3 regions of the Shouchella sp. JSM 1781072 genome follow, and region 3 is predicted to be linked to each of the others. Evidence: a T-box and tRNA genes for the amino acid it is inferred to sense, from the RefSeq annotation. Region 3 holds a T-box; the other regions hold tRNA genes.

Region 1 (10,903 bases), on a different contig from region 3:
TTAACAGCAGCCATTTCCCATGCTGAATAAATAAGTTATGAACATAAAGCTGTTTTTTAGTTGAAAAATAAAAACGAGGACCATACTTTTCTAAGAAAGGAGCGCCTAATGTAGTGCCTAAAACATACGAGACAGACATCCCGCTCAGTGATCCAATAAAACAAATAAATAGGATAGTACTTAAGTGAAAGTATTCAATGTACGATAAATACCCAAGCGTAATAAGTAATATTTCGTCAGGTATAGGAAAGCCAGCAATCCCTGCTACTAATGAAAAAAAGACGCCAACATAGCCATATTGGGTAATAAATTCCTTTAAAATATCCATCGTTTCATTCCTAATAAAAGACTTTACTTACAGGATATACAACGGTCTAAAAAGATTCTATCCATTTATAAACTATTTTTGTTCAATTGCGACAGTTTGTACGTGATCAATCTTTTTCACAATATCATACAGTTGTGTCATGTACATAGTGCGTGGAATGGATAAGAGAATGTCTAGTTGTTGTTTATTGTCGTCAATGTCTCTAATTTTTACATCATGGATAATAATGTTTTTTTCTTTTCGCTTCTTCCAACCTTTTTCTTTTCGCTGGATGCTTTTAATTAAGTGGGTAGAAGTGGCTTCTTCAGCCATTACTACTTTTAGTGAAACATCAATTTGACTGAGAGAAGTAGGGCCAATGATTTTTAATAATGCAGGAATAACGTTAACGGCAATCAATATTAGTAAGACTGACAAGAATGCCTCTATATAAAAACCGGCTCCGATGGCAATGCCAATTCCTGAAGCTGCCCAGATCATGGCGGCAGTAGTTAATCCAGATATGACGTCGTTGCTTCGTCTTAAAATTACGCCTGCACCGAGAAAACCAACGCCACTAACAATTTGTGCTGCTAATCGCATAGGATCCATAGCAAGTCGTGCATTCTCTGTGCTTGAGAAATAGAGGTACGCTTCAACTGAAACAATCGTAATTAAGCAGCTAGCTATACAGATGACCATACTTGTTTTTAAACCTAGTGGTTTATGTTTAATTTGACGATCAATACCAATTAAAAAGCCAGAGAATAAGGCAATACTTAATTTTAGTAACACAATTCCCAATGAAATCACACCTTTCTTTATAGTCTATTTTTCTAGATAAACAAGAATGCTTAAGATCTTGTGGAAAGCGACTGCTTATAGTAAAATCAGTTTAACATTTCTAGGGGGTGAATCATGCGTCCCTTTTATACATGGTTTGCCGTTACGGCTGGTGGGGCGTTAGGTGGTCTAACCCGATTTGGCCTTACATATATCTTTCCAGGCCATGAGTGGGTCGGAATTTTCATTGCAAATCTTACTGGTAGCTTTATGATGGGGCTAGCTGTTCAAGCATTTAATGAGCGAATAAACGTATCACAAACTGTGAAAAAAGGCATCACAGTCGGATTTATCGGCGGATTCACTACAATGTCAACGTTTATAGCTGATTTCTTCTCGTTACTTACTGAAAATTCTCTATTAGCTAGTGTATACCTTCTTTTATCCGTGTGTGGTGGTATTTTATTAGCCTGGTTCGGGATGCGTATAATGAGTAAGAGGGCGATGTAATGATGTTCACACTCCTTCTTATATCGGTTGGTGGAGGCACAGGAGCGTTTCTTCGCTATACAATCGGTGAGATTTTAGCAAAGCGATTTAACTGGCCAAGTTTTTTTACGGTTATAACATTCGTGAACATCGTTGGAAGTGCGTGTTTAGGTATTGCTGTTGGATTCTCGTTTAACGAAATATTGGAATCTTTCATCATTTATTTTCTCGGCGGGTTTACAACGTTTTCGACATTTAGTATAGAGGCGGTACAATGTTTTAAAGATGGACACGCATGGAGAGGACTTTTGTACATTGCGTTAACGATTGTCGGGTCTGGTGTTGGCTTTTGGTTAGGGATCAATTTTATGCTATAAGAGAGAAAGGGTTTTGCATTGTGGAGAGAAAAAGGCATTTTATACGAATTCAGTACATTTTTACGGGAATGAACATATGAAAAACAAAAGTAAGGCAAAACCTATTTATCAAACATCTGCATTTGTGTTTGAGAGTCTTGATGGTATGGCATCGTATTTTTCCGGGGAAAAGGAATATTTATACTCACGCTATGGAAATCCAAATACCGATGATCTCGGCAAAGGTGTAGCGCTGCTAGAATAAGCAGATGACGGCATTGCAACCTCTTCAGGAATGTCGGCCATATTATGTGCAGTATTGCCCGTTTGTCGATCAGGCGATCATATGGCGGGACATATTCGTTATTTGAACAAGAGCTAAAAAATATGGGAATTGAAGTGAGCTTTGTTGAACCTCATACAGATTGGCAAAAAGCGGTGAAAGAGAATACAAGAGCGCTTTTCTGTGAGTCCGTTACAAATCCACATGTTCGCGTCGAAAGCATTGAAACTATGGTGCAATTTGCGCAAGAAAATCATCTGCATGTGATCGTTGATAATACGTTTGCAACCCCTTATTTCGCAAAACCATTGACGCTTGGAGCTGACCTGGTTGTTCATAGTGCAACGAAATATTTAGGAGGGCATAGTGATGTTACAGCAGGAGTCGTTGTTGGGTGTGAGCCACTTATTTCAAGAGTAAAACAACTTGTGATTACGATGGGAACGACGTTAAGCCCTTTTGAAGCTTGGTTAACATGCAGAGGCTTAAAAACATTAGGTGTGAGAATGGAAAGACAGTCTAGCAATGCGGCAATGCTTGCTGATTATCTGAAAAAACAACCGAAAGTTCAGCACGTTAACTATTCAGAGTCCTTATCTTCATTCGGGAATGGTGCAATTGTAACCATTCGTTTAAAGCAAGAGGTTGATATTCACGCATTTTTCTCTGGCTTTTCTTTTGTGAAGATTGCACCGACTTTGGCAGGGGTTGAGACATCAATCTCTTATCCAGTTGGAACATCCCATCGTTCCGTTCCTATTGAGAAAAGAGAAGCACTTGGGATTATTTCGCAAGATGTTCGCATATCTGTAGGAATCGAGGATCATCGAGATATTATAAATGATTTTGTAGATGCGTTAAAGAAAGCATAAAAAAACACCACCAAGTAGTGTGTGTATGACTTGGTGGTGTCAATAATAAGCTATTAAGATTTTTGGTTTCCTATAATAATAGACTCAATAAATTGAGAAAATAAAGCTACGTCTGTCACGAGGAATGCAGGTAATAGTAGCATGCCTAGAAGTAACCCCACTGGCGCAAGAACCATTAATCGAAATGCTTTTTTCATACGAACATCTCCTCAAAGATAACTAGTCTGTGTTTATTTTTCATATCATACTCCTCTTTCACAAGATTGACAAGAAGTTTTTTTGAGAAAAAAACTTGTATCATTTAAAAATATATGGTATATTTATTTTTGTTGTTAGGAAAACTACTTAAAACAACGCATTGATCTTATTTTAAAAAATAGATCGTGGTAATTTTATAACGACGCGGGGTGGAGCAGTCTGGTAGCTCGTCGGGCTCATAACCCGAAGGTCGGTGGTTCAAATCCGCCCCCCGCAATACCAATGAACCGAGATGCCCTCTCGGTTTTTTTATTTATCTAGAGGGAAGTGTACAGACCATGAGAGATGAATTTTCCTTTATTACGAGCATTACACCGAATCATTATTTTCAGAAGCAGTTATCAATTGGAATTGGTGATGACGCAGCGGTGTACAAAACGTCAAATGAAACGGAACAAGTCGTGTGTGTCGATGCAATGGTGGAAGGGATTCATTTCCGTAAAGATACACTAAGTTCCTTTCAAATTGGCAGAAAAGCCTTAGCAATTAACATAAGTGATCTTGCTGCAATGGGCGCAACTCCAGCATATTATCTTGTTACACTTGCGATTCCTCGGACGTGGACAGATGAAGAGTTACAAGAAATTTATAGAGGAATGAATCAAATTGCCGCTAGCTATCAAATGGATTTAATTGGTGGCGACACGGTTTCGAGTGATTCACAATTAATGTTATCTGTCACGGCGATTGGGACAGTTAAAAAAGGTCAAGCGTTAAAGCGAAGCACAGCGAAACCAAATGACGTTGTATTCGTAACAGGCCCTCTTGGTCGTTCCGCAGCTGGATTGCATCTATTACAACAAAAAAATAATAAACCATTTACGAATGAAGAATTAGTGTGTATTCAAGTCCATCAGGAACCCGAACCTCAGGTGGATAGTGGCATGCTTTTTTCGCAAGTGAACAAACGGATCGCATTAAATGATATTAGTGATGGATTATCAAGTGAAGCGATGGAGTTAGCGGAGGCGAGTAAACAGCAAATTGTTATTGAACACTCAAAGCTGACGCCGGTTTTGCCGAGTATTGAGACAGCAAGTTTGGAGCGTAAGCTTGATTGGCTGTTTAACGGTGGAGAAGATTTTCAGCTAATCGGTGCTACGTCTCGAGAAACCTTTCAGCAGCTACAAAAAAGTGCTCAAAACGACTTGTTTGAGATAGGGTATGTCCGGTCCGGTTCCCCGAGTGTGTTTATGCGAAATGGCGAAACCGAGTCTTTAATTTCTAAAAGTGGCTATAATCATTTTAATTAGTGGAGTGTTCGTTATGCAATCGTATCAATTAAGATCATATTCAGTAGAAGAGACGTTACGATGGGCGTCTTCATTTTCAACTGTTTTATTACCGAGTGACTGCTTGTTACTTGATGGCGATTTGGGTGCTGGTAAGACACATTTTGTCAAAGGCTTAGGCAGTGGATTACATGTGAAGCAAATGATTACAAGTCCAACTTTTACGATTATTAAAGAGTATGAAGGAACGTTGCCTCTCTACCATATGGATGTTTATCGTGTTGGAGAAACAGCAGAAGAATTAGGACTAGAAGAGTATATAGAGGGGGAGGGTGTCACGGTTATCGAGTGGGCTCATTTGATTGCAGACATGCTTCCAACTACTTATTTTTCATTGAAGATAGAAAAAGTGAGTGAGACAGAGCGTGTGTTAACGTTTAAAGCAAAAGGAGCTTCACATGTAAAGCGTTTAGAGGAGTGGTTAAATGACAACGATATTGGGAATTGATACGTCCTCTTACCGTCTAGGCGTATCGGTTTGTAAAGATGGACAAGTAATTGCGGAATATTCAACGTGGTTAAAGAAAAACCATGCTTTGCGATTAATGCCAGCAGTTGAACATGTTTTACAAGATGTGGACCTAAAGCCAGCTGATTTGGATGCGATTGCTGTTGCAAAGGGGCCAGGTTCCTACACTGGTGTAAGAATGGCTGTGACCACTGCAAAGTCGTTGGCTTGGGCGTTGAAAATTCCGTTAATCCCGCTATCGACATTAGCCGTCATGGCAGAAGCTGGTCGATACTTTAATGGAATGATTGTTCCTCTTATTGATGCAAGAAGAGGGACTGTTTTTGCTGCGTGTTATCAAGCAACAGAAGACGGGACGATTTCTGCAAAAGAAGCTGAAAAACATCAATCGCTTGCAGATCTTTTAGAACAGCTGAAAACGATGAATCAACGTATTTTGTTTGTTGGTGAAGATGTGTCTCTACATCAAGAGGCAATTCAAGCTGAATTAGGAGACCAAGCGATGTTTACCCCTGGTGCTTTACCGAGTGCGCGTGCAGGTGCATTATGCCTTCTTGCTTTACGTCAAGAACCTGTGGAGAATGTTCATGCATTTACGCCAGATTATCACCGACTGCCTGAAGCGGAGGTGAACTGGCAGCATGAACAACAGCGAAATGAAACCGAACGTTCAAGTAAGGAGAATGGAGTTCGCAGATATTGACGACGTTCTTGTACTCGAACGCGAAGCTTTTACAACTCCGTGGACAAGAGAAGCGTTTGAAGCCGAATTAACAAGAAACAATTATGCTTATTATTTTGTACTTCAAGAAAATGAAGCGATTATTGGCTACTGCGGCTTGTGGAAAGTATTAGATGAAGCGCAAATTACAAACGTTGCCATTCTCGAAGCACGACGAGGACATTCTTATGGTGAATACTTATTACGCTCGATAATGGAGTGGTTAAAAATGGTTGAGGCAAAAACGCTCTCACTTGAGGTAAGAGCATCCAATGAAATTGCACAAGGACTTTACGAAAAACTGGGATTTTCAAAAGCTGGGATTCGAAAAAATTATTATGCAGATAATCAAGAAGATGCATGGGTAATGTGGGTGATGTTAAATGACAATCATATTAGCAATTGAAACAAGCTGTGATGAAACCGCTGCGGCAGTCATTCAAAACGGAGACACGGTTTTAGCAAATGTTGTCGCAACGCAAATGGAAAGTCACGCAAGATTCGGAGGCGTTGTTCCGGAGGTAGCTTCCAGGCATCATGTTGAATCGGTGACAGCCGTTGTGGAAGAAGCGATGGAGCAGGCGGATGTAGGATTTGCTGATTTAACAGCTGTAGCAGTGACGGAGGGGCCTGGACTTGTTGGTGCGTTACTCGTTGGAATTCATACCGCTAAAGCGATTGCGTTTGCGCATCAACTCCCGTTAATTGGCGTCCATCATATTGCAGGTCATATCTATGCAAATCAATTAGTACAGCCAATGGAATTTCCGCTTCTAGCACTGGTTGCCTCTGGCGGGCATACGGAACTCATTTTGATGGAAAAAGATGGTCAGTTTGAACAAATTGGTCAAACGCGGGATGATGCAGTAGGGGAAGCCTACGATAAAGCTGCACGTGCCATGAAACTTCCGTATCCTGGCGGGCCGAACGTAGAAAAACTTTCATTAGAAGCCACTGAAGAAATTGAGCTGCCAAGATCTTGGCTTGAAAAAGGTAGCTACGATTTTAGCTTTAGTGGGTTAAAATCAGCTGTCTTAAATCGAATTCATAACGATCAGCAAAAAGGGATCGAAACGAATGTAGCAGCGTTAGCAAAAGGGTTCCAGGAAAGCGTCGTTGATGTATTAGTAACACGTACGGTGGCGGCTTATGAGCAATATGAGCCTAAGCAAGTGTTAGTTGCAGGAGGAGTAGCTGCAAATAAAGGGTTACGTAAAGGGTTGGAAGAACGCTTGGCACAGCGCGTAGACCTTGTGATTCCACCACTGCATTTGTGTACAGATAATGCAGCGATGATTGGGGCGTGTGCTCACCAAATGTGGATAAACGGTGCAAAAGGCCAACTTAATATGAATGGACGACCAGGAATGCCGTTAACGTCATTTTCGCAGTCATTATAGAAAAAAGAGAGTAGCGGCTACTCTCTTTTTTTACTGCAACGATTCCCATTCTTCCATTAAAGCGTCCATCTTTTGTCCATTTGATGCAAGTTGGTCTTGGATCTCTTTTGCTTTAACGTGATCTGAATAGACGTCAGGTTCGAGCATCTGTGTCTCAAGTTCTTGATTTTCAAGCTCTAGAGATTCGATCTGCTCTTCAATTGCAAGGAGGCGCCTTTCCTTTTGACGCTCCAAACGTTTCAGTTCTTTATCTTGTTGATAATTGGTCTTATCTGTTTGTTCAGCATGTGTTGCTTCAATCGTTTTCGTCGTTTCGTCGTTAAGTGCAGCTCGTTCAGCCATTTCTTTTTTCTTGTCTGAGTAGTAGGTATAGTCACCGAGGTAGCTTGTTGTTACCCCATTTTCTAACTCGACAACACGTGACGCGATTCGGTTAATAAAATAACGATCGTGCGAAACGAACAAAATGGTACCTGGATAATCGATTAGTGCGGCTTCCAACACTTCTTTTGAATCAAGATCTAAATGGTTGGTCGGTTCATCAAGGATAAGAAGGTTCGCTTTTACCATCATTAACTTCGCTAAAGCCACTCTTGCTTTTTCACCACCACTTAAGGAAGAGACAATCTTCAAAACATCATCGCCACTAAATAAAAACAGCCCGAGTAAACTGCGAATCTCTTTTTCCACGGTCCCGGGAAACTCATCCCAAACTTCTTGGAGCACCGTTTTATTGCTTTGAAGTTTTGCATGCTCCTGATCGTAGTAGCCAACGGAAACATTGCTACCAAACAAAATTTGCCCACTAGTATAATCGATTTGTTCTGTAACAGCTTTTAAAAGGGTCGTTTTCCCTGTACCATTATCGCCTAATAAACAGACCGATTCGCCTCGTGTGAGCGCAAGATCCATATTCGAGAAAACGGTATGATCGTCGTACTTCACTTCCAGTTCACGTATCGTAAGCACGTCGTTCCCAGATTGACGAACAATATCGAACCCAAACGAAGCTGATTTTTCATTTCCTTGAGGGCGTTCAAGGCGATCCATCTTCTCCAATTGCTTTCTCCGACTCTGCGCTCGTTTTGTTGTGGAAGCCCGGACAAGGTTTTTTGCAACGAAGGTTTCAAGTTTTTCAATTTCTGCTTGTTGCTTTTCAAATTGCTTTAGCTCTTGTTCATAACGCTTTGCTTTTTCCTCAAGATAAAAGCTATAGTTGCCGTGAAATGTTGTTGTTTGATGGCGCGAAAGCTCAACGACTTTTGTCGTTAGACGATCAAGAAAATAGCGATCATGGGAAACGACTAAAAGTGAACCTGGGTAATTGTTCAAATAATTTTCTAACCATGTAAGTGTCACCATGTCTAAATGGTTTGTGGGCTCATCAAGAACAAGAAGAGCGGGTTTTGATAAAAGAAGTTTTCCTAGAGCAAGCCTTGTTTTTTGCCCGCCGGATAACGAAGAAATCGGTGTTTCATAATCAAATTGTTGAAAATGAAGACCAGAAAGAACCCCTCGAATATCGGCTTCATATTGATAGCCGCCTTGTTCTTTAAAATCATTTTGCATTTGATCATATTCTTGCAAAAGCTTTGTGTACGCATGATCAGGCAGTGGATCTGCCATTTGTTGTTCTAGAGACCGCAACTGTTTTTCCATTTTAATAAGTGGTTCAAAAACAGTTACCATCTCATCCCAAATGGTTTTCGTTGATTTTAAGTCCGTATGCTGTGAAAGGTAACCCAGTTCAACGTTTTTTGGAATGACAATGTCGCCTGAATCAATACCCATGTCTCCAACGATCATCTTTAATAACGTTGATTTACCAGCACCATTTCGTCCGACTAATGCAACTCGCTCATTGGACTGAACTTCTAGTTTAACGTTTTCTAAAATTGGCTCGGCGCCAAACGACTTTGAGACGTTCACACATTGTAATACAATCATTTTTAGTCAACCTTTACAAACAAATTTCTATACTGTCATCAGTTTACATCAAATGACAAACAAACAACAACAAATCATTCTATGGGAGCTCTTTCATTTTACGAAAAATGGTGTACAATAGAGGGGAAGCAAGTTGCGAATGTAGCTTGATGCTCGGAAAGGGGCGGACATGAAATCAGACCAACTAAAGATTCCTCAAGCAACAGCAAAACGCTTGCCGCTTTATTATCGGTTTCTAGAGAATCTTCACACATCAGGCAAGCAACGGGTTTCCTCAACAGAGTTGAGTCAAGCGCTTAAAGTAGACTCAGCAACGATTCGCAGAGATTTCTCATATTTTGGAGCGTTAGGAAAGAAGGGATATGGGTACAATGTACAATATCTTCTCTCTTTTTTTCGAGATACACTCGATCAAGATGAGAGAACGAATGTTATTCTTGTCGGCGTCGGAAATTTGGGAACAGCCTTACTACAGTATAATTTCTCTAAAAACAATAGTACAGTCATGACCCATGCTTTTGATGTAGATGAAAAGAAGATTGGCACATCGATTGGCGATGTACCTATTTATGACTGGAATAAGATTGATGAGATTGGAATGAACGATACAGCGATCGCTGTGTTAACCGTACCAGCATCACAAGCGCAAAATAGTGCGGACAAGCTCGTTGAAGCAGGCATTAGCGGCATACTTAATTTTACACCGGTACGACTCTCAGTACCTGAACATATTCGCGTTCACCATATTGATCTTGCAATTGAATTGCAAGCGCTTGTATATTTCTTGAAACACTATCCACTTTAAAAAGGGAGGCATACACACATGCCATTATCAGGAGGAAGTTTAATTATCATTGCGATTGTAGCATTGATTATTTTTGGTCCAAAGAAATTACCTGAGTTTGGAAAAGCTGCAGGTAGTACGTTGAAAGAATTCAAAAATGCAACAAAAGGTTTAGCCGATGATGACGAGGATAACAAGCCAGCAAATGTTCAAAAAGAAAAAGCATAAAAAGAATATTCCTCTATCAGATATGTCGATTATGGATCACGCAGTGGAATTAAGACGCAGGGTTCTCGTAATCCTCGTCTTTTTTGTAGTTGCGCTGATTGGCGGCTTTATGCTAGCCGTCCCGGTTATTTCTTACTTGCAAACTGCCCCTCAAGCAGTCGATATGCCGTTTCACGCTTTTCGATTAACGGATCCTTTAAGAATTTACGTTAATTTTGCGATGATTGTTGCGTTTGTGCTCGTTATACCTGTAATTCTTTATCAACTTTGGGCATTCGTTGCACCTGGTTTAAAAGAAGAAGAGCAAAAAGCGACGCTTGCATATATTCCGATCTCATTTTTTCTTTTACTTGCAGGGTTTGCATTCGCTTATTTTATATTAATCCCGTACGTTATGTCGTTTATGAGTACGATGGCAGATCGTTTGGACATTAACGAAATGTACGGCATTAACGAATATTTTTCGTTTTTGTTTCAATTAACGGTACCATTTGGTATTTTGTTTCAACTACCAGTTGTCGTGATGTTTTTTACACGAATTGGTCTCGTAACACCACAATTGTTAACGAAAATTAGAAAGTATGCGTACTTTGTCTTACTTATTATTGCAGGCTTAATTACACCTCCAGAACTGATGTCACATTTACTGGTTACATTACCGATGCTCATTTTGTATGAGATTAGTATCGCCATTTCACGTGCAACTTACCGTAA
Region 2 (10,903 bases), on a different contig from region 3:
TCGTCCTACGATCATATTTACGAAACATTTGACGCATTTGAAAATGTCTATGACGCCATTGTAGGTGATTTAATCGAACGCGCTCAAAATGAAGACTTGGTTTATGCAGTACCAGGACACCCATTTGTTGCGGAAAAAACCGTGCAGTTGCTTCATCAGGCAGCTGCAGACAAATATGTACAGTTAGAGATTATAGGTGGCGCATCGTTTCTTGATCAGATGTATACAAGTTTAAGAATCGACCCTATTGAAGGATGCCAAATTCTTGATGGTACAGTCTTAAAGCAGGAAGAAGTGCAGCTGCGTCACCACCTCATCATTGTGCAAGTGTATGATAGCCTGATTGCATCTGACGTCAAGTTAACGTTAATGGAAATGTACCCAGATGATTATGAGGTGACAATTGTTACCGCGGCTGGCTCATCAGAAGAAGTGCTTGTAAATGTCCCGTTATACGAGTTGGATCATTATACAGAAGTAAATAATTTAACAGCGGTTTATGTACCGCCAATAAAAGATGAAACCTTGCTTTACAAGGATCTCAATTATTTAAAAACCATCATTGCGCAATTAAGAGGGCCTGGAGGTTGTCCGTGGGATCAAAAGCAAACGCACCAATCGTTAAAGCGTTTCTTACTGGAAGAGTCATATGAAGTGTTTGAAGCAATTGACCTAGAAGATGATGAGCAGTTAACAGAAGAGCTCGGCGATGTTTTATTACAAGTTCTTCTCCATGCGCAGATTGGTGAAGAGTCGGGATATTTTCAGCTTTCCGATGTGATTGGTACCCTTACTGAAAAAATGATTCGCAGGCATCCACACGTATTTGGCGACCGCGACCAACAAGTAGAAACAGCAGAGGCTGTCAGTTCCATCTGGCAAGAAGTAAAACAAAAAGAAAAAGAACAGCAAGGCCATGTGGAACCGAGGCAGGAAATCAGTTCGTTTCTTTCCATGCTAGTCGCTGCAGAGACGTTGCAAAAGGATGTCGCCAAATTAGGATTTGAATATGAGGCAATTGAACAAGTGTATGACAAAGTGGTGGAAGAGCTAGAAGAAATAAAGGCTGCAGGACCTGCTGAACGCGAAAAGGAATACGGTGATTTGCTTTTAGCTGTCGTCAGCTTAGGTCGCTTTATCAAACAATCACCAGAAGTATCGCTTCATACAGCGCTAACGACCTTCATGCGTCGCTTTGCATATGTGGAGGCACAAGCGAACGGAACAGAAAAAACGATGCTGGAAATCGATATGAATACGCTTGAAACATGGTGGAAAGAAGCAAAAGAGCTAGAGAACTAACCCATCTGGAGGTAATCAATGAGACTGGACAAATTTTTAAAAGTATCCCGTTTAATCAAAAGACGGACATTAGCAAAAGAGATTAGTGATCAAGGACGAATTACGGTTAATGGACAAACGGCAAAAGCAGGTACCACCGTAAAGCCAGGTGATGAGCTTGCTGTTCGGTTTGGCCAAAAGATTGTGACGGTGAAAATTAACGACTTAAGAGATACAACGAAAAAAGAAGTTGCGGCCGAAATGTATACCATTCTTAAGGAGGAATCTGTTTAATGAGGGCGTTTATTTTTGATATGGATGGCGTCATCATTAATAGTGAGCCTCTTCATTTTCAAGTAGAATCAGAACTTGCAAAGGAAAAAGGAATCGCGTTAAAAGAGGGAGAGCTAGAATCCTATGTCGGCGTTCGTGCAGATGAAATGTGGGCATCTTTAAAAGCGAAGCATCGTGCGTCATTTGATGTAGACGAGCTCTTAGTGGAAGCGAATGAAAAGAAACTTGCCTATTTAAATGATGCATCAATAGAACCAATTAAAGGAATACGAGAATTACTAGCGCAATTAAAAGAAAAGGGCTATAAAGTTGGTTTAGGCTCTTCTTCTCCCGTCGCTTTTATTGATGCAGTGTTGACCGCTTTTTCCATTAAGAATCAATTCGATGTAGTCTTAAGTGGCGAACAAGTAACAAAGGGAAAACCTGCTCCTGACATTTATTTAGAAGTAGCAAAACAATTAGGTGTTGAGCCTCAAGACTGCACCGTTTTAGAAGATGCAGCACACGGGGTGCAAGCCGGAAAAGCTGCTGGGATGGATGTAATCGGTTTTGTTAATCCTCATTCAGGAAACCAGGACTTATCAAAAGCTGATCACGTGATTAAAGGCATCTCAGACATTACCATTCAAACAGAAAGTGTTTCTGTACGAAACTGACACAAAAAGATCTTCGTGACTACGTTCAGTCACAAAGATCTTTTTTTGCTTGTACCTTCTATGACTATGGCTTTACGACGTCCATCGGAGTGTCGCCTTTCGCTCCTGCAACGAGGTTTTTAACCGCGCGCATCGCCATCGCTTCTCTTGTCGCAGCTGTGGCAGACCCTATATGGGGAGTAAGGGTGACATTACGAAGGTGTAGAAATGGGTGATCTTTAGGAAGGGGTTCTGTTTCAAATACATCTAAGGCTGCACCAAAGATGTCGTTGTTTTGCAAGGCTTCAATCAATGCTTGTTCATCAATGACTGGGCCGCGAGCACCGTTCACAAGTAAAGCCGTCTTTTTCATTTTTTGTAACGCTTCTTTGTTAATAAGATGCGTAGTCTCTTCCGTAAGAGGTACCATTAGAACGACTACATCAGAGCGGGTAAGAAGGTCATCTAATTCAACTTTTTCAGCGTTATAACGCTCTTCCGCTTTCGGTCTGTTCGAGCGATTGTGGTAAAGAATCTTCATTCCGAAACCTTCTTTTGCCCGATGTGCAATTTTTTCACCGATACGTCCCATCCCGACGATCCCGAGTGTTTTTTCATAAACATCTTGTCCATAAAGTGCAGCTTGCGAAGTGCTACGATCCCAGTTGCCTGCTTGGATCTGGCTATGCAATTCAGCAATTCTCCGTGAACCAGACAATATTAAACCGAAAAGAAGATCGGCGACCGTCTCATCTAATACGTAAGGTGTGTGGGTTAACAGTACGTTTTCACTAGCCAATCCTTGCGCATCAAAATTATCATAACCAACAGTTGCTGTACTAATGACTTTCAACCGCTCGCTGTCCTTAACAAGATCGGCATCAGCGGAGTGACCTGTTAGAAGGGCACCGTCTACTGATTTAAGAATTTCCTTTAAATCTTCTCGTTTTAAGTTCTTTTGTTGATCCCAAATTTGGTATGTACAATGTTCTTCAAGATAGTTTAATACGCGTCCAGGAACAGAGTGGGCGAGGAATACTTCAGGTTTTTTCAATATTTTCACTCCTTATGAATGATTGCTTTTGTCTAAACTATAAAAGTAAACGCTTTAGAAATCAAAACAAACGTTTACCGAAAAAAGACTCATCTTAACATCGCTGTCACAGATAATGGTACTTTTTTTTAGGAATGATCAAGCTTTGGCTTGAAATTCACCTCATTGTTGCATAAACTGTAAGTAACATGAGAATGATTTTCATTATCCTAGCAAAATTGGGGGAAGGACCGTGCAACAAAACGAGATGTACGATCTAACAATTATTGGCGGTGGGCCTGCTGGATTATACAGCACGTTCTATGCAGGAATGCGCGATCTCAAGGTCAAGCTAATTGAATACAATCACGAACTAGGCGGTAAGATTCTCTTTTATCCTGAAAAAATTGTATGGGATGTTGGAGGAATGCCTCCTACTCCTGGTGCAACCCTTATAGATCAGCTTGTCAATCAAGCAAATACATTTGAACCAACCATTTGCACAAATGAACATATCGAGAAAATGGTGCGAGAGCCTGATGGGACGTTTACGCTCTTAAATGCGAACGGTGAAAAACACTATAGTAAAACGGTTATGCTCGCTTCTGGACACGGAATTCCGGTTATGCAGAAGTTAGAGTTAGAGGGTGCGGATCGCTTTGAAATCTCAAACTTACACTATACCGTAACGCAAATAGAAAGTTTTCGTGGTAAGCGTGTGTTAATCTCAGGAGGCGGAAATGCAGCAGTTGATTGGGCAAATGAGTTAGTAGGTGTGGCCAAAGAGGTTATCGTTTGCCATAGAAGGCATGATTTCGGTGGTCACGAGAAAAATGTTGAACAAATGAAATCAACGGTCGCGCTGCGAACGCCATTTCAAATAAAAGAATTGCATGGAGAATTGGCAAACATTGATTCCGTTACGCTTTCAAATTGTGAAACTGAATTAGAAGAGCGTTTTGATATTGATGCAGTCATAGTAAATCACGGGATGAAGCTAGATGGCTGTTTCCTTATGGAGGCAGGGCTTGAATTAGAAGCTGATGGCTTTGTTCGTGTATCGCCTCGAATGGAAACAAGTCAGCCGGGTATTTTTGCTGCAGGTGATGTGACGAGGCATGCAGGTAAGCTTCAATTGATTTCCGGTGCGTTTGTTGAAGGCGCTACAGCTGTAAATGGTGTCAAACAATTCCTTGAACCGACAGCAAATCAACAAGCGTTTGTTTCTTCGCACAATGAGAAATTTAAACAGCGAAACAAAGAAATTAAAATTGAACATAAACATAAAAACAAACGAAAGAAAATTGAGTTTTCCTAAGATGCTCAAGGCGATAAGCCTTAAGCATCTTTTTTGTGGTGAATCTATTTATTCGTATTGGCTCAATTGAGATAGAATGTCTTTTTGAGAAAGGCGTTTCGGTTGATCGAGATTTCGGTGATCATAGAAATAAACATGATGGTCGTCTTGAATGAATACAGCTTTTAGAGGAGCATTCGAAAAAATTTTTTGAATGGCTTCGGCTAGAGTTTCTTCATTTGTTAGTTGCAAAAGTTGAGTTTTTGTAAGTAACAGCCCGTCCATAAAGCGTAAAAAAGATAAAACGGTTGTATGCGCCTCGTAAGAAAACGTAAACGTTGGTGAGATCATAAGCGCAAGCACGGCGTCGATGTGTCTGAGTTGCAACGCTTCGTAATAAGAGGGTGCTTCCGCGCTTTCCATTAAAAATGAGCTTGTACACAGTAAAAGAGAGTACAATTCTTCGTAAATTTGCTCGTATGTGGAGATGGGCGTTGCATCTGCTAGAAATGACGCTTTTTCATTTGTTACTGGGTCAAGCAGTAAGGTTTTCAACAAACAACCCTCCGATCTTTGAATTAAATAGCTTGTTCTACCTTACTGAAACGACGCATAACTATCAAGTAAAGAACTGTTTTTTCGAGGAGCGTGCATAGTATGGATCAGACAAACTACGAGTTTGGAGCACCAATGGGAAGGGAAAGAAAAAACAATGACCATGATATTACGATAAAAGGTCGAAAGCAGTTAGATATAACGGGTGTAAAGCAAGTCGATAGCTTTGATAATGAAGAATTTTTATTAGAGACGGTTATGGGCTACCTATCAATTAAAGGACAGAATCTTCATATGAAAAATTTGAATGTAGAACAAGGGAATGTGTCTATTGAAGGAAAGATTTACGATTTAATTTATGTCGATCAAAATCAGCAAGGAAAATCAAAAGGACTATTCGGAAAGCTATTTAAATAATGACACTGACAGTCCAATTCATGTCAATGTTATCCATGGCCGCAATGGGGGTTTGGCTCGGTGCGGCCATCGATACATACAGCCGATTTGTTGGAAAAAGACATTCCTTTGATAGTAGAACGGCATTGTTGGATCTTTCTTTCTGGACCGTACAGGCTATTCTTATTTTCTACATTCTATATCAAGTGAATTTTGGAGAAGTGCGGATTTTTGTATTTATTGCGCTGCTACTTGGATATGCCATGTACCAAGCGCTATTTAAAAGCTTTTACAACCATGCGCTCGAAGGATTCATTACATTCTTTATGAAACTTTTCTCTCTCCTTTTGTACGTATTAAAGATTCTCATCCTAATCCCTATAAAATGGTTATTGCACATTTGTAGGCGTTTAGCTATGATGATAGTACTTACATTATGGAGTCTTGTCTTCTATTTGCTAGTGAAGCCTATTTATTTCATTCTGTCTCTTCTTGGTGTTGTCAAAGTATTAAAAAAAGGACAGCCTATCTATGAAAAAATAAAGGGTTTCTGCAGCCGTTTAATGAAGAAGAAGTAGAGGTGAGGAAATTGGCGTCTAATCGAGCAACAATTAGAGAAATTGATACAAAGTATATGGAGCAACGGCAGCAAGAATTAGACAGACAATCAAAGCGTCGGAAAGGTTTATTTAGACGTTTAACCTTTATGGGGGTCGTGTTCGGAATAGTAATGATCATTTGTGGCATTACGCTGTTTAATCAAACATCGCAAATCAGTGAAAAAGAAGCTGAATATGAACGTTTACAAGCAGAGCAAGCAGCATTATTAGAAGAACGAGACGATCTCAAACAAGAAATCACAAACTACCAGGATGATGAGTTTATACAGGATATTGCGAGAAGAGATTACTTCTTAACATTCCCAGGCGAGCAAAGAATTAACGTCACAAAGCAAAACAGCGATTGACACGTTTTTTTCCTGTCGAGTATAATGTTGTCAAGTATGGAATTTACCTAAAATTTTAAGGAGGATGTACGTTTTCATGTCCATAGAAGCAGGCAGCAAGCTGCAAGGCAAGGTTACTGGTATTACACACTTTGGCGCATTCGTTGAATTGCCAGAAGGAAAAACAGGACTTGTGCACATTAGTGAGGTTGCGGATCACTATGTTAAAGATATTAATGAATTATTAAAAGTCGGTGATGAGGTAACCGTTAAAGTCGTCAATGTTGAAAATGATGGCAAAATTGGACTCTCGATCCGTAAGGCCATTGACAAACCAGTAGAAGAAAAGAGACCACCTCGTCCGTCTCGCCCTTCTCATTCTGATTCACCACGTCAAAATCGTCAGTCAGGTGGTTTTCGAGGTGGAAGCAAACCACGTGTTACGCCATCTTTTGAAGATAAGGTGAGTCGTTTCTTAAAAGATAGCGAAGAACGTCTAACAACAATTAAGCGTCAAACTGAATCAAAACGTGGAGGCAGAGGCGCAAAACGAGGTTAGTATGCAGCTTGTTAACGTAGCGTCCGTGATATAAAAAGACTGAAGGAGAAAGAGGAGTGAGCAATCACTCTTTTTCTTTCATCTTCTATTGACTTCTTTTGAAAAAAGAAGTATAGTAATAAGCGTCGTGAAAAACATGGCGGTGTAGCTCAGCTGGCTAGAGCGTACGGTTCATACCCGTGAGGTCGGGGGTTCGATCCCCTCCGCCGCTATCAAAGAACAAAGAAGATGATTCTCATTAATGAGGATCATCTTTTTTTGTCGTGGCTGTTGTAATTTCATACAAAGGTAGAGTGTGATTCCGTGTCTAGAACCATTATTTATTTTTTAAACATCTTTTTCTCCGTCATTTCTTGGCAAAGGTAGTGCTAACTTGCGTGAATCTGCTAGCATGGTTTCCATTTTTATTAGCGAATGTGCTTTTTTATTGCTACTGGAGCCGAAGAAGGTCGAAAGTCTTTTAAAAAATGTTTCGTAATTCTGACAAATTCTGTTCATTGCCATTGATATAGTAACGGTACGATATCTGAATAGGTGGTGGGCGCTCAATGAATAAAACAGACAAGTCTACAGGAACACTTTTGGCGACAGGTGCTTTTGAAAGGTTCAATCATGTACAAGCTCGTTTAGTCGTAAGTGGACAAGCATTAAGGAATATGGGTAAAACACTTTTCTTTGAATGGGGATTACTCATTGCGATTGTTGGTTTCTTACTTGGACGAGCGATGATCCTAGCAGAATTAACGCCGTTTATTCTTCCGTTCATTGCTGCAGTATTTTTGTTACGACGAAGTCATGCGCTTATAGCTGGTGTAGCATTACTCGCTGGGACCGTTTTTAGTTACCATGGCGAAATTGCTTACGCGTTCATTGGAATGGGAATCTTCCTATTACTATATAGAGGGGCAAAAACGTTTTTAGATCAGCCAGGAAAATCGCTTCCGTACCTTGTATTTGGAGCAAGTATGGTAACAAGGATAGGGGTTGTTTTTGTTACAACAGGGACAGTGAGCCAGTATTCGTTAATGATGGCAACGGTGGAAGCCGGCCTAGCGTTTATCTTAACGATGATCTTTGTTCAGAGTATACCGCTCGTTACCGGGAAGCGAGGGGGACAAGCATTACGAAATGAAGAAATTATTTGTTTAATTATCTTACTTGCTTCTGTTATGACGGGGACAATTGGATGGGCATTAAATGACATTGTGATGCAGCATAGTCTCGCCCGGTATTTAGTACTTATTTTTGCATTTGTTGGGGGAGCGGCTATAGGTTCAACTGTGGGGGTTGTGACAGGGTTAATCTTAAGTTTAGCGAGTGTGGCTAGTTTGTACCAGATGAGCTTGCTTGCTTTTGCGGGGTTATTAGGTGGTCTATTAAAAGAAGGGAATCGTCTCGGTGTCGCATTTGGTTTATTAGTAGGAACACTGTTAATTGGTCTTTACGGCGACGGTGGTGGAAGTCTTGCTGGAACGGTCGCTGAAACAGGGATCGCCATTGCGTTGTTTCTCTTAACGCCAAGGGGGTGGCTTAAGACGATTGCAAAATATATCCCTGGGACAGTCGAACATTCACAAGAACAACAGCAATACTTACGCAAAGTACGAGATGCGACCGCGGGAAGAGTTGAACGCTTTTCGTCTCTGTTTCAAACGTTGTCTAATAGTTTTAAAGTCCAGCAAAAGAGTGATGAAGAACAACATTCAAATGATGTGGATGTTCTGCTTAGTCATGTGACGGAGAAAACATGCCAAATGTGCATGATGAAAGAAAAGTGTTGGGTTCAAAATTTTAATCAAACGTACGATTCCATGTCAAAAATGGTGGACCATATTGAAGTGAACGGTACGATGAACGATCCAAAACTACAGCGGCAATGGAGAAGTCAGTGTCGCAAACCTGACCAAGTGATTGCGGCGATCAATATGGAAACAAATCAATATCGCGCAAATAAAGAACTTAAAAGACAAGTTCAAGAAAGTCAACGATTGGTAGCTGACCAATTATTAGGGGTCTCCAGAGTGATGGGGGATTTTGCAAAAGAAATTCAAAAAGAAAAGCAACCTCATTTAATTCAGGAAGAATATATGGTTGATGCGCTTCGTAGTGCTGGGATGGATGTTGGTCATATTGATATTTACAGCATTGAAAGTGGGCGAATTGAAATTGAAATGAGTGTTCAGTGCGATCATGCAAACGGAGAAGCGGAAAAGGTGATTGCGCCAATGTTGTCCGATTTGGTAAAAGAAACGATTATGTTAAAACGAGAGGAGCCGAAATTTTATGCAAATGGATACAGCCATATTTCGTTCGGGTCGGCGCAACCATTTGTAATGGAATCTGGCGTGGCTAAGGTCGCCAAAGGGGGAGAGTGGTTATCAGGAGATAATTATTCGATGATTGAACTAAACAGCGATAAATATGCGATCGCCATTAGTGACGGTATGGGGAACGGTGAAAAAGCATACTTGGAGAGTAGCGAGACATTGGCGCTTTTACAAAAAGTGTTGCAGTCAGGCATTGAAGAAACCGTTGCGATTAAATCTGTTAATTCCATTTTGTCACTGCGAAATACAGAGGAAATGTTTTCAACACTGGATTTGGCAATGATTGATATGCATGATGCACACGCGAAATTTCTGAAAATTGGTTCGACACCAAGCTTCATAAAAAGAGGTGAACGTGTATCAAAAGTGGAGGCAGGCAACCTTCCAATGGGAATCATCCCAGAATTTGAAGTCGAAGTTGTCCATGAACAACTTCGGGATGGCGACTTGTTAATTATGTGTAGCGATGGAGTATTAGAAGCGAAGCGATCCATTGAAAATCGTGAGCAATGGATGAAGCGCGTTATATCAGAAATTGAAACCGACGATCCTCAAGAAGTAGCGGACATTATTTTAGAACGGGTCATTCGTTCGGAGGAAGGAAACGTGATAGAGGATGACATGACCATTGTGGTCACTCAAGTAAAATTACACAAACCGAAATGGACGTCAATTCCAATCCATCCAAAAATCCAAAAGCCGAAGAAAGGAAGACCATTTTTTAAGCAGGCGACGGGAACATAAGCGTATAAAAGCGTTTCTTGATGGCGATGCTTGTAAGACTATGGGCTAGCTGGAGGGAACGCGATGAAAGGGACATTAAAACAAATCTTACTGATAACAGACGGGTACTCAAATGATGGTGAAGATCCAATTGCAATAGCTCGACTGGCGAAAGAATTTGGCATTGCTGTAAATGTCATAGGGATTATGGGTGATCAAAAAGAAAATCTTCATGGACTTAATGAAGTGGAGGCCATTGCCGATGCTGGAGGTGGTGTCAGTGAAATTGTATACGCCAAGCAATTGTCACAGACTGTGCAGGTTGTTACTCAAAAAGCAATGACGCAAACGTTGCACGGTGTCATTAATCAAGAATTAAAGCAGATCTTAGGAAAAGAAGAAGAGATGGACGCTCTTCCTCCTGAAAAAAGAGGAGAAGTGATGGAAGTCGTCGATGAAATTAGCGAAACCGCTCAACTAGATGTGTTAATCCTAATTGATACAAGCGCGAGCATGGCAAATAAGCTCAGCAAAGTTCAAGAGGCGTTAGAAGATCTTTCAATCGGGTTAAATTCGAGAACAGGGGAGACGTCCTTTGCTGTTTATACGTTCCCTGGTAGAAAGCAACCAGTGGAAAAAGTAATGGACTTTTCTCCGACTTTGAACCGTTTAAATAAATTGTTTAATAAGTTAGCATCAGGAGGACTGACGCCAACAGGGCCTGCTCTTAAAGCAGCGATTGAAATTATGAGAGGCAATCGTTCAAGAAGGAAAGTTATAGGTGATGTAGATGAACAACTTTTCGGCTAAAGAGAATGAGGTCTCTCCCGGCTTAACGATTGTGGGCAAATGGAATG
Region 3 (10,903 bases):
TTATGCGCTTTACCTTTCTGATGGAAAAGTGGCAAATAATCCTGAGTTGAAAAAGGATGCGAAAGAAATTATTAAACTAGGTGGGAAGTCAGCCGCATTTTTCTTCCAAAATCGCTGGATGTTTAAGCGCGCTATTTAAATTCACGCACCTCGTAGAGATTAAAGCGAGGTGCTTTTTTATGGAGTTGAAAAGAATGAATATTAATGAAATTAATGAGTCAAACCGACAACGGGCGAAAGAATTTTTTGTTCAGCATTGGGGTTCTCCGATTATGGTCATTGCTAGCGGTACGTACAACTGTAGTGAACTTGAAGGGTATATGGCAACAGATGAATCGGGACAAACGATTGGGTTAATTACGTACATGGATCGGGAGCAGCGTTTTGAAATCCTCTCCTTAGATAGCGTGGTTGAGAAAAGAGGAGTTGGAACAGCGCTAATGGTAGCAGTAGAAACACTTGCCAAGCAAAAGGGAGCAAAAGCCATTCACCTTGTCACAACAAACGATAATCTTCATGCATTAGGTTTTTACCAAAAGCGGGGCTACGTGCTTTACAAACTACATAAAGATGCCGTTAAAAAAGCACGCCTCATTAAACCGGAAATTCCTTTTGTTGCAGAAAATCAAATTCCGATCCGTGATGAAATTGAATGTGTCAAATACATCGTATAAGGGAGTGTCCGCGTTGCGAACGGAAACAGAAATGTTCGATTTGATTCTAACAAAAGCGGCAGAAGATGACCGTATTCTGGCAGTCTATATGAACGGATCGAGGACAAACCCTCATGCACCAAAAGACCTTTTTCAAGATTATGACATTGTCTACGTCGTCAACGAAACGGCACCGTTTGTTACAGATCACGCGTGGATCGACTATTTTGGTGAACGACTTATGATTCAAGAACCTGATAAGAATGATGCTGCGGTAGGGAAACCAGTAAATATCCATAAATCGTATACGTATTTAATGCTGTTCACTGACGGAAACCGCATTGATTTACACGTGGAGACGGTAGCTTCTATGCAAGAGGGTTATAAATCAGATTCTTTAACCGTTCCGCTGCTTGATAAAGCGGGTATACTGCCTGCAATTGCGCCAGCGTCAGATCAAGATTATCGAGTGAAAAAACCGACGGAGGCTGAATTTTTAAACAATTGCAATGAATTTTGGTGGTGTTTACAAAACGTAGCGAAAGGTATTTGGCGCGATGAACTTCCTTATGCAAAAGAAATGTTTGAGCAGGTTGTTCGAGTGCCATTAAACGAAATGGTTTCTTGGTGGATTGGACATAATCATGATTTCCAAGTTTCGACTGGTAAAATGGGGAAATATTTTAAAGATAGTTTACCAGAAAAAATGTGGCTGCAGTACGAGCAGACGTATAGTGGGCCTAATGTTAAAGCGTTTTGGACATCTATTTTTGCAGCAATATCTTTGTTTAGTGCTTTAGCGAAGGAATTAGCGAAAGAGTTCCAATATACGTATCATCAATGTGAAGAAGATAATATGTTGCTGTATGTACGACATGTACAAGCCTTGCCAGCTGACGCTAAAACGATTTTTTGAGCATCTCCTACGAGGTGCTTTTTGTATTGTGTTGGTGTGAAGATAGGGATACAATATTCTAAATACATAGAATAGGGGAGATGATTTTTGAAAAGATGAATTCAAGGTCGAAGGTTGTTGCAATTGCACTTATAACTGCTGTCACGGTTTTAGGAGATTCCATGTTGTTTATTGTTCTACCACTTTATTGGCAGGACTTTGGTTTAACGGAAGTATGGCAAGTGGGGGTACTTTTGGCGATTAATCGATTTGTCCGCTTGCCGATCACACCGTTAGTTGGTTTGTTTTATAAAAAATATGATGTTCGTGTAGGTATTTTACTTGCGGTTTTGTTGGCCGGACTTAGTACACTGTCTTATGGCTTAGCAAATGGCTTTATTGTGCTCCTTATCATGCGGATGTGTTGGGGAATTGCGTGGTCATTCATTCGACTTGGGGGAATGCTGACGGTGGTGTCGTCTTCTGAGGATCATAACCGAGGCAAGTTAATGGGGTTATATAACGGGCTTTGGGGCTTAGGTGGTTTAACAGGAATGTTAGCAGGAGGCTTTTTTATTGATATCTTTTCCATTACAGCTGTCACAACCGTTTTTGCAATTGGCTCCTTTTTGCTTCTTCCATTTATCTATCTTCTTATTCCAAAAACAGAAGAGAAAAAAGCTGCACAAGAGGCTGCAAATAAGTTTAAAAACCTTGATTTATCTTTCCTCACTCCATATACGCGCTTAGTCATTGCAACGAGTGCGACGATGGGTTTTATCGTATTAGGCATCTTCGCATCTTCGTTAAGTACACTGATTGGTCAAAGTTACGATGAACAATGGACGCTTTTTGGAACGATTATTAGTATTACAGCATTAGCCGGAGCGATCCAAGCCTTTCGCTGGTCATGGGAACCGTTTATTGCACCTTTATTCGGACGAATGGTTGATCGGACAAAAAACAAGCACGGACTCATTCTCATTCCGCTATCTTTTAGTATCATCACGTTTTGGTTATTAGGGTATGTAGACATCATTGTTCCTTTGCTGATCGTTATTTTTGTTTTTCAGATAGCTTCGACGATGTTTGTCACCGTTACAGATACGTTAGCTGCTGGAGCGGCGGCTAAAACCGATTCTGTGAAAATGATGACCCTCCATACCATTATGGTTGATTTAGGAGCTGCATTTGGACCATTGCTGTCATTCTTTATTCTGTTTTGGTTTGATTTAAACATGGTGTTTTACGTATCGAGTATGATTATGACCGTTCTAGCTGTTGCATGGTTACTATACGGTATAAAACAGAAGAAACCCATGAGTAGAGCTTGATACTCATGGGTTTTTTTTATTATTCATGTATCGGTTGGGCAGCCCAAGCGTCAATTTCTACTTTAAAAGGGGGAGCAGCCAAAGCAACAACATACATCATGGTGGTACAAGGGAGATGTTCGCCTAGAAATTGATTTATGACTTCACGTCGAGACTCGCTATTAAATTCGCCTACTAAATAAAAAACGAGTTTCGTTAAATCTTCTACGCCCATGCTCGCTTCTTCTAGATTCAACTTAACATTTTCTAATGCTAGTTTAAGCTGATCGATAGGTTCTTCAGGTACGGAACCGTCTAAAGCCTTGCCCTGATAACGTTAACCACCTACACGGTTCTGCGATTTCCATTTGATGTACGTACGGCGCAACTGGCGGATGGACAGTTTGCGGATTTCGGGTAATCTTCAACATTATTCACCTTTCATGTTTAAATTGAACACGAACTTTAGTGTTTTTTGACAGTTTATTTCCTGGGGAATTAAAAGTTTGACGATTGGTGAGATCACATCAACTCAATGAGTAACGTTTAAAGTCGAATCGCTTTAATTAAAAATCGGTGTTGAATGAAGTCAATGTAGCCACATTGTTGGATTCTCTCATGAATCTTCTTCAAAGAATGTTCATACGTTTGAACAGAGAAATCAGGTACTTGCCAAGGGATGGCGTGCAAATAATAAATAATGGCGCCAACATCATAAAAACGTTGGACCCCAACATGTTCTTGGGCGTCAACAATCTCAAGAGAGGTACCTGAGAACAGATTTAAGGATGAGCTTATATTCCAGCCCGAATACGTTTGATCGATTTCAGCGCCTAGAGCGATGTTTAAATCACGACAATCTAAGCCACCAACTTGTTGTGTTAAAAACGTTCCGCCTTTTTTTAATAGACGAGCTAGTTCCTTCACACAGAAAGAATCATGTTGATTTAAGATTAAATCAAACGTGTTCGTTGGTAAGGGGATGTGGTGATCATCTTCGAAAGAGACAACATGAACACCAAGTGGCTTTAAGCGGTTTCGAGCAATTTCTAGATTCGGTGCATATCCTTCTGTTGCGTAAGCGATTTTTGGGAAGGGCTGTAATCGTGAAAAAAACTCCCCTCCGCCAGTCCCCATATCCAGAACGGCTTCTGAATCTTTGATTAATGAAAGAGCTAGTGAACCATAGGACCACGGCAATAAACTACTGCCAAACCGTCCTAACTTAGAAAGGTGGGAAAAATCCCAGCCAGAAAAAATTTGATTTTGTTCTGATACATAATAGTCAAATAAATGATGTGTCATCGTTTCTCTTCCTCCATTCATCATTTGTCGTAAGAAAAGCTTGATGATGAAGGAGGTCCGCGAATAAAAGATGTATTGTTTTATAAAGGATGGTAGAAGGTTGGCAACGTTGTCAGCTCCTTGATTTGATTATAAATAGTATTTCAAATGAGAAAGACAATTGTCAATCTTAATTCTGAATTTTTTATTTTTTGTGTTTGCTTGAGTTGAAAAAAGAGAATAGATACTTAAAAAAGTAAGGAGGCATAAAAATGGATTCTCTTACCCTCTGGTTAATTGTGTTAGCCATTATTATCTTCTTTTCATTAGGAATGATGGCTTATACATCAGTAAAAAAATGATGAAAGGGACATACTCTTAAGCCCCTTTAAATCAATTTTCTTTTTTAGTGGCTAAATGATTCAAACGCTCAATTTCTTCATCAATGACGTCAACGTCGATTCGCTCATATAGTGGGTGGAATTGTTTTATTGGCAATCCTGATGGCTCAATTGATTTCCAGGTAAAAGAGTCAAGATGCAGTGACTCCTTGATTGCATGACTTGAGAAAGGTAAAAATGGATGGAGAAGCTGAGCATAGTTAACAATCATGTACAAACATTGGTATAACGTATACGCGCATGCGTCGGGATTCTGTTTCAATTGTGCCCAAGGTTTCCGCTCGTCAAAATATTTGTTAGCAGAGCGAATTGAAGAAAAAATGTCTTCAATAGCACTTTTAATCTCTCCTTTCTCAATTTTTTGTCCGATGGTTACGTAAAGCTGGTTAACACTATCTCTATGTTTCTGGTCAATGCTATGTTTTGGGAGCGTACCGTTAAATGATTTTTGAATAAATTTCACGGTACGTTGAACAAAATTGCCGTATGCTCCTAGTAATTCACTATTGTGACTGTAAACAAATTCACGCCACGAGAAGTCGCCATCTCGTTGTTCAGGCGCGTTAACAGTTAGGTAGTAGCGAATGGTATCAGCATGAAAACGTTGAAGAAGATCAGGTATCCATACGGCCCAATTTTTGCTCGTCGAAATTTTTTGGCGCTCAATTGTCATATATTCGTTTGATAGAATATAGGTCGGTAGACTAGAATTTTTTCTTAATCCCATTAAGATTGCCGGCCATATTAATGTGTGAAAAGGAATATTATCCTTTCCATGAACATAGTAAGAGCGAGTGTCGTTTTTCCAAAACGTTTTGTACTCTTTTCCTGTTAACTTGCCCCATTGTTTGCTAGCTGTATAGTAGCCTGCAACTGCTTCAATCCAGACATAAATTTTCTTATTGTCGGAGCCTTCAAGTGGGACAGGTACGCCGTAATCAAGGTCTCGCGTTGCCGCTCGGTCTTGCAACCCTTCATCTAGATAACGTTCTGTTAACATAACAGCATTTTCTCTCCATACATTTTGTGCTTTTGCTTCGTTCACATAAGCTCTTAGGTGGTTTTGGAAGTGAGAAAGAGTGAGATCGTATTGTTCGGTGTTTTTAACTCCGGGCTGTTGAAGACAGATTTTACAACGTCTGTTTTCCAACGTAGTCGGATCAAGCAATGTTGCACAATGGTCGCATTGATCGCCTCTAGCATCCTTTCTGCATGTTGGACAAGTGCCTTCCACATATCGATCTGGCAAAAACTGTGTGCAGTGATGACAATAGACTTGTTCAACCGATCGCTTAGTTAGATGGCCATTTTTTAATAATTGTAAGAACATTTCTTGAACGGTTTGATGATGATCTTCAAGATCCGTTCTTGTATAAAGATCATAACTAAAGCCTAAATCTGTAAAATTCTGCTTAAACTCTTCGTGGTAGCGATCGGCAATCGTTTTTGGGGAAGTCTCTTCTTGACGTGCACGAACCATAATCGGTGTCCCATTACAGTCGCTACCAGAAACGTAAAGCACTTTTTTACCTTTTTGACGAAAATATCTAGCTAATACATCCCCCGAAAGTAAACTGGCGATATGGCCAACATGTAAAGAACCATTTGCATAGGGCCAAGCGCCTCCAATAAAAATTGCCATTGTTCATCCCTCCTAAAAATAAAAAAACTCGCCCTTAGAATTCATCTAAGGACGAGTGTTATACCCGTGTTACCACCTTTGTTTACTCGTTATTCACATAACAAGCCTCAATAAGTACGGAACGTCATGACGTTCGTATACCCAGGCATTTGTAACGAGTGACTATGCTCGTCACCACCTAACAGCTTGCTCGGCGGTGCTGCTCAGAGACCATGTTCAACCAATTGTTCTTTGCTTCTTTTCAGCACCCGAAGCTCTCTGTCTAAAGACGTTGATTGGTTTACTTTCCTCATCATCGCGTTTTGTGTATATTGTTTCTTATCATAGCAGGAAGTAAGATAAAAGCAAGTAGAATTTTCAGAAGAAAAGGGTGAACTGATGTCGAAATCAGCTCGATTGATCGAAATGATGCTTTATATTAATGAACGAACGAAATTTACGGCTACGGAACTATCCGAACATTTTCAAGTTTCGTATCGGACGATCTTAAGAGATTTAGAAGAATTGAGTACGTTAGGTGTTCCTTTTTATTCTGAAGTTGGACACGGAGGGGGATACTATCGAATCTCCGAAAAAATGCTCCCACCGTTATTTCTAAAAGAAACAGAGGCAGTGGCACTTTATTTTTCCTTTCAATCGTTAGCATATTTTCCAGCTCTGCCTTTTAAGACAGAGACCGATTTTGCGTTAAAAAAGTTAAAGCAGCATTTTTCGAAAGAAGCACAAGAAACAATTGAAAAAATGAGTGGAAGGATTGTTTTTTGGAATCCATTACGTCCTCATCCGACGCGTTACTTAGAAGAGCTTTTGCATGCCTCTACGAGCAGCACGCCTATTCAAATTACATATCAAAAAGAAGATACACAGATGGAGCGAGTAATTCAGCCGATTGGTCTTTATAGTTCCTATGGATTCTGGTACTGTCCCGCTTATTGTTTTGAGAGAAATGCAATTCGGTTGTTTCGGGCTGATCGTATTCTTGCTGTTAAAAAAAGTGAGAAAAGACCAGTAGTGCTTCCATATGAGTCGGTTCTTGATTGGTTACACCAACTGGAGGAAGAATGTGAGCACCCTCGTTCTTTCATAGTGGAATTAACACGAACAGGTGTGAGGAAAGCTCAATCGATATTGGACTTGGAGCGATTCATCCATGTAGCAGAGAATGGTGAAGGTCGAATTCAAGCAATCGTTCCGCTTCAGGAAGTTCGATATTTTACTGACTTGATTTGGAATTTAGGTTCGGAGGCGACGATAAAAGAACCGCAAGAAGCGATTGACTTGATACAAGAGAAATTGCAAAAGCTATGGGGAAATTATCAGTAAGGTGACAGTTTTTGTCACGGTAACCATTTATACTTGAAAGTAAAGAAAGGAGTTGGCCAATATGAATGCAGTCCAATCGATAAAAGAAACGGCGTTACACGAGCTTGAAGTAGGGTTTCGTTCAATTGAAGGGTTACTTAAAAAACTGAAGAAGGGGGATTTACCCTATCGACCTGCTGAAAACATGCGTAGTATAAAAGAGTTAATCGCGCACCTCATCGCCATTCCAGAAGTTGATTTAGCTATCATGCAAGAACATCCCGCAGATCATATTCGAGCACTAGAACAAAAGTACGAAGCGTTAGCCACTGCTGAAGATAAGGTGAAACAGATGTATAGTGGGTTTGAGCAATATAAGGCGTATGTGATCTCTTTGTCTGATCAAGATTTTTTGACGAAAAAAACAGCCCCTTTTTACTTGGAAACGGGCTCAACCCAAATTCAATGGCTAATGGAAGTAGTCACACATGTATTCCATCATCGTGCCCAACTGTTTACCTACATGAAACAAAGCGGCTATGACATAGATATGTTTGATTTGTACGTGTGAACGTGAAAAAGAGGGCGATGATGCAGCGCTGCCCTCTTAAAGTTGCTGTTGAATTTCATTTGCGAGAAACCATTTGTCATGATCGCGACTCCAATTCTCTACTGTGAAAAGACGACTTATCTGCTCCCCATTTTTCTCCACAATTAATTCATAAAAAACAACGGCTTCATTGTCGTTCTTCATTCGAATCAGACGATTATTAAATCGTTTCTTTGCACCTCTTAATTCATTGACAGACTGCTGCATACCAATTAAAGCTTCCTCTTTCGTGAAAAACAATGGTTTTTCACTTGGTTCATAGAAAAAAGTAACAAAGTACGAGTCTGTCATCCTCTCCAATTTACTAGTATTACCTGTCTGCATGGCATCATGCCAATCCAAAATAAATTGATTATGCACTTGTTCAAGTTTCATTGATTAATAAAATGTCAAATGACTTTTTTCTGTGCGATAGTAATCGAGTCGATCTTGTAAGGTTCCAGTGTGGTACTCAAATTTGTGCCCGTCTGGGTCGGTAAAGTAAATCGACTGTTTGTCTTTTTTGTCTCGGGTTCTTCCGCTAAGAATGTTAACATTTAACGCTTCCAGCTTCCTCCACGTATTTTCGTATTCTTCATCCTTTATAGAGAGAGCAATGTGGGTATAGGATTGGCCAATCTCGTTTCGAGGAATGCTTTCCTCTACGTTAAGCGCAAGCCAGATGCCATCTAAATCGAAATAAGCTAGTTTTTCTCCTTTTACGAGGAGGGTTGCGCCTAGCGCTTGTTCATAAAACCGAATGGACTTTCCTAAATTCGAAACAGAAAAGGTTATGTGGTTAATGGCCAATCGAATCACTCCAAGCTAATAGATTTTAAAACAATTCTCTTTTTTGTATAATGAAAACAGAACTTTTAGATATCTTTTCTTAATCTTAGTATGCAAGCGTGAAAGTTTCAAATGAAAAAATTGACGAGCTTCTTTACGCATGCTACACTCAATTAAAGATATAAGAGGTCTGTAATAACGTCTGTAGGTGATGAACATGAAATATTCAAAAGCGACAAACTATGCGCTGCATACGATGGTCTTTTTAACTACGGTAGAAAAAGGGCGCTCAACAGGCGTGGACGTCTTAGCGAAAAAACAAGATGTGTCACCAACGTATTTGTCTAAAATCTTAACGAAGCTTGTAAAAGCAGGGTTAGTGGATTCAACACCAGGGGCAAATGGTGGGTATAGTGTAGCGCCTCATCGAAAAAGCATCTCATTTTTAGATGTTATTCATGCGATTGAAGGCCAAACGGTCATGTTTCGCTGTTCATCTGAGCATGATGATGCGGAACAGAGTCATGATTGTCTAATTGAACAAGCGATGACAAACGCCGAAGACCGGTTAAAAAAAGAGCTAAGTGAAACGTACATTGAAGAGATTGCTATGAAAATGACTGCTGTCAAAGAGTAGTCATCCTCTTTTTATTGTTATTACAGACATAATGAATCTATAATATCTAAGAAAGGGTGTTGACATGATAGACGCAGTAATTATTGGTGGAGGACCTGGCGGATTAAGTGCGGCTCTCGTATTGGGAAGAGCCAAGCGTGAGGTTATTTTGTTTGATGAAGATCAACCACGGAACCAAGTAACGGCACACTCGCACGGCTTTATTACACAAGATGGAGTGAGCCCGGTGACGTTTAAAGAAAACGCGCTTGCAGACTTAAAAAAATATCCGGGTATTCAGGTTGAGAACCAGCGAGTAACAAGCGTTAAAAAAGAAGGAAATGTCTTTGTTGTTGAAGCAGAAGATAAAATGGTGAAAGCACGTAAAGTTTTACTTGCGACTGGCTTGAAAGATGGTTTACCTGAGGTTAAAGGGGTTCATTCATTTTATGGGAAAAGTCTATTTCCTTGTCCATTTTGTGATGGCTGGGAACTTCGTGATCAACCGTTGCTTGTACTTGCAGAGAGTGATCATGCATATATGTTCACGAAAATAATCTCGAACTGGAGTAAAGATTTAGTGCTTGCTACGAACGGCAAGAACCTTTTAACAGCTGAACAAGAGAGAGAGCTGATATCGAGAGGGATTCGAGTGATGGATGAAAAAGTCGAGTCTCTAATTGGTGAAGAAGGAAAATTGACGAGCATCCGTTTTGAAACTGGTGTTGAATTGGAGCGTGTTGGAGGATTTGTTACCAGTCAATTGCAGCAAGCTTCTTCGTTAGCGGATCAGCTTGATTGTAAAAAGAACGACCAAGGTGGATATGAAGTCGATGAGTCTGGTCAGTCTAGTGTTGAAGGGGTCTATGTCGCAGGAGATATGACCATGAATCAAGCACAGCAAATCGTTCTAGCTGCAGCGAATGGAAGTATGGCTGCAAGTCGAATGGTTGCCGTACTTGCATTTGAAGATTTTTAAACGAGACCCCCGTCATGTAACGACGGGGGTATTGTTTGATTTTAGATTATTGCCGCTTTTCTTAGAAAAATGTGCGCGTTAGGACTCCAGCTAGTACTCCAATCACTACTGAGAGAAAAAACCGTTTGGAGAAATAAAAAATAAGTCCTGTACATAAACAAACGAGTAAAGTTGGGTAAGAGATCAGAGTAGATGAGGTCTTTTCAATCGTCAACACTTGTTTCATCAATAATGTTGTGAGAATGGCAACGGGTACATACTGAAAATAAAGTTCCGCTGTACGGTTTAGTTTAATGTTGCCTAACAAGTTCAATCCAATAAAACGAATGGAAAACACAATAATGGCTAATAGGCCAATTAATAACCACTGATCAGTCATCGCGTACAACCTTTCTTTTGATTTGAATACCTACAAGTGGTGCAATCAAAGCGGAAATGAT

The links. A T-box is a leader RNA that pairs with one kind of tRNA and senses whether it is charged. The one in region 3 lies ahead of metG (methionine--tRNA ligase), so its partner is inferred to be a tRNA-Met.
Region 1: it has a tRNA-Met gene. The T-box ahead of metG (methionine--tRNA ligase) is inferred to sense a tRNA for this amino acid. The anticodon was not compared.
Region 2: it has a tRNA-Met gene. The T-box ahead of metG (methionine--tRNA ligase) is inferred to sense a tRNA for this amino acid. The anticodon was not compared.

The regions. Positions count from the first base shown of each region.
Region 1 is NZ_JBHFQE010000001.1:751-11,653, forward strand. It holds gene ACE1TH_RS00005 (DedA family protein) at 1-328, opposite strand, end outside; gene ACE1TH_RS00010 (MgtC/SapB family protein) at 401-1,111, opposite strand; gene ACE1TH_RS00015 (fluoride efflux transporter FluC) at 1,226-1,600, shown strand; gene ACE1TH_RS00020 (fluoride efflux transporter FluC) at 1,600-1,956, shown strand; gene ACE1TH_RS00025 (PLP-dependent transferase) at 2,033-2,200, shown strand; gene ACE1TH_RS00030 (trans-sulfuration enzyme family protein) at 2,263-3,090, shown strand; gene ACE1TH_RS00035 (hypothetical protein) at 3,144-3,287, opposite strand; tRNA gene ACE1TH_RS00040 (tRNA-Met) at 3,492-3,565, shown strand; gene thiL (thiamine-phosphate kinase) at 3,627-4,601, shown strand; gene tsaE (tRNA (adenosine(37)-N6)-threonylcarbamoyltransferase complex ATPase subunit type 1 TsaE) at 4,615-5,088, shown strand; gene tsaB (tRNA (adenosine(37)-N6)-threonylcarbamoyltransferase complex dimerization subunit type 1 TsaB) at 5,066-5,812, shown strand; gene rimI (ribosomal protein S18-alanine N-acetyltransferase) at 5,766-6,236, shown strand; gene tsaD (tRNA (adenosine(37)-N6)-threonylcarbamoyltransferase complex transferase subunit TsaD) at 6,214-7,230, shown strand; gene ACE1TH_RS00070 (ABC transporter ATP-binding protein) at 7,261-9,177, opposite strand; gene ACE1TH_RS00075 (redox-sensing transcriptional repressor Rex) at 9,347-9,982, shown strand; gene tatA (twin-arginine translocase TatA/TatE family subunit) at 10,001-10,189, shown strand; gene tatC (twin-arginine translocase subunit TatC) at 10,197-10,903, shown strand, end outside.
Region 2 is NZ_JBHFQE010000005.1:14,872-25,774, reverse strand. It holds gene yabN (bifunctional methyltransferase/pyrophosphohydrolase YabN) at 1-1,302, shown strand, start outside; gene ACE1TH_RS19630 (RNA-binding S4 domain-containing protein) at 1,321-1,575, shown strand; gene ACE1TH_RS19625 (HAD family hydrolase) at 1,575-2,231, shown strand; gene ACE1TH_RS19620 (2-hydroxyacid dehydrogenase) at 2,296-3,273, opposite strand; gene ACE1TH_RS19615 (NAD(P)/FAD-dependent oxidoreductase) at 3,512-4,561, shown strand; gene ACE1TH_RS19610 (hypothetical protein) at 4,610-5,095, opposite strand; gene yabP (sporulation protein YabP) at 5,198-5,512, shown strand; gene yabQ (spore cortex biosynthesis protein YabQ) at 5,512-6,069, shown strand; gene ACE1TH_RS19595 (FtsB family cell division protein) at 6,081-6,458, shown strand; gene ACE1TH_RS19590 (S1 domain-containing RNA-binding protein) at 6,535-6,996, shown strand; tRNA gene ACE1TH_RS19585 (tRNA-Met) at 7,135-7,208, shown strand; gene spoIIE (stage II sporulation protein E) at 7,545-10,067, shown strand; gene ACE1TH_RS19575 (vWA domain-containing protein) at 10,131-10,856, shown strand; gene ACE1TH_RS19570 (protein kinase domain-containing protein) at 10,837-10,903, shown strand, end outside.
Region 3 is NZ_JBHFQE010000002.1:261,261-272,163, reverse strand. It holds gene ACE1TH_RS10715 (tetraprenyl-beta-curcumene synthase family protein) at 1-139, shown strand, start outside; gene ACE1TH_RS10710 (GNAT family N-acetyltransferase) at 195-674, shown strand; gene ACE1TH_RS10705 (aminoglycoside 6-adenylyltransferase) at 679-1,569, shown strand; gene ACE1TH_RS10700 (MFS transporter) at 1,665-2,882, shown strand; partial or broken gene ACE1TH_RS10695 (RidA family protein) at 2,902-3,289, opposite strand; gene ACE1TH_RS10690 (class I SAM-dependent methyltransferase) at 3,408-4,166, opposite strand; gene metG (methionine--tRNA ligase) at 4,539-6,188, opposite strand; T-box leader at 6,233-6,493, opposite strand; gene ACE1TH_RS10680 (helix-turn-helix transcriptional regulator) at 6,567-7,511, shown strand; gene ACE1TH_RS10675 (DinB family protein) at 7,573-8,061, shown strand; gene ACE1TH_RS10670 (hypothetical protein) at 8,098-8,475, opposite strand; gene fosB (metallothiol transferase FosB) at 8,479-8,895, opposite strand; gene ACE1TH_RS10660 (Rrf2 family transcriptional regulator) at 9,086-9,505, shown strand; gene ACE1TH_RS10655 (NAD(P)/FAD-dependent oxidoreductase) at 9,570-10,463, shown strand; gene ACE1TH_RS10650 (AzlD domain-containing protein) at 10,525-10,842, opposite strand; gene ACE1TH_RS10645 (AzlC family ABC transporter permease) at 10,835-10,903, opposite strand, start outside.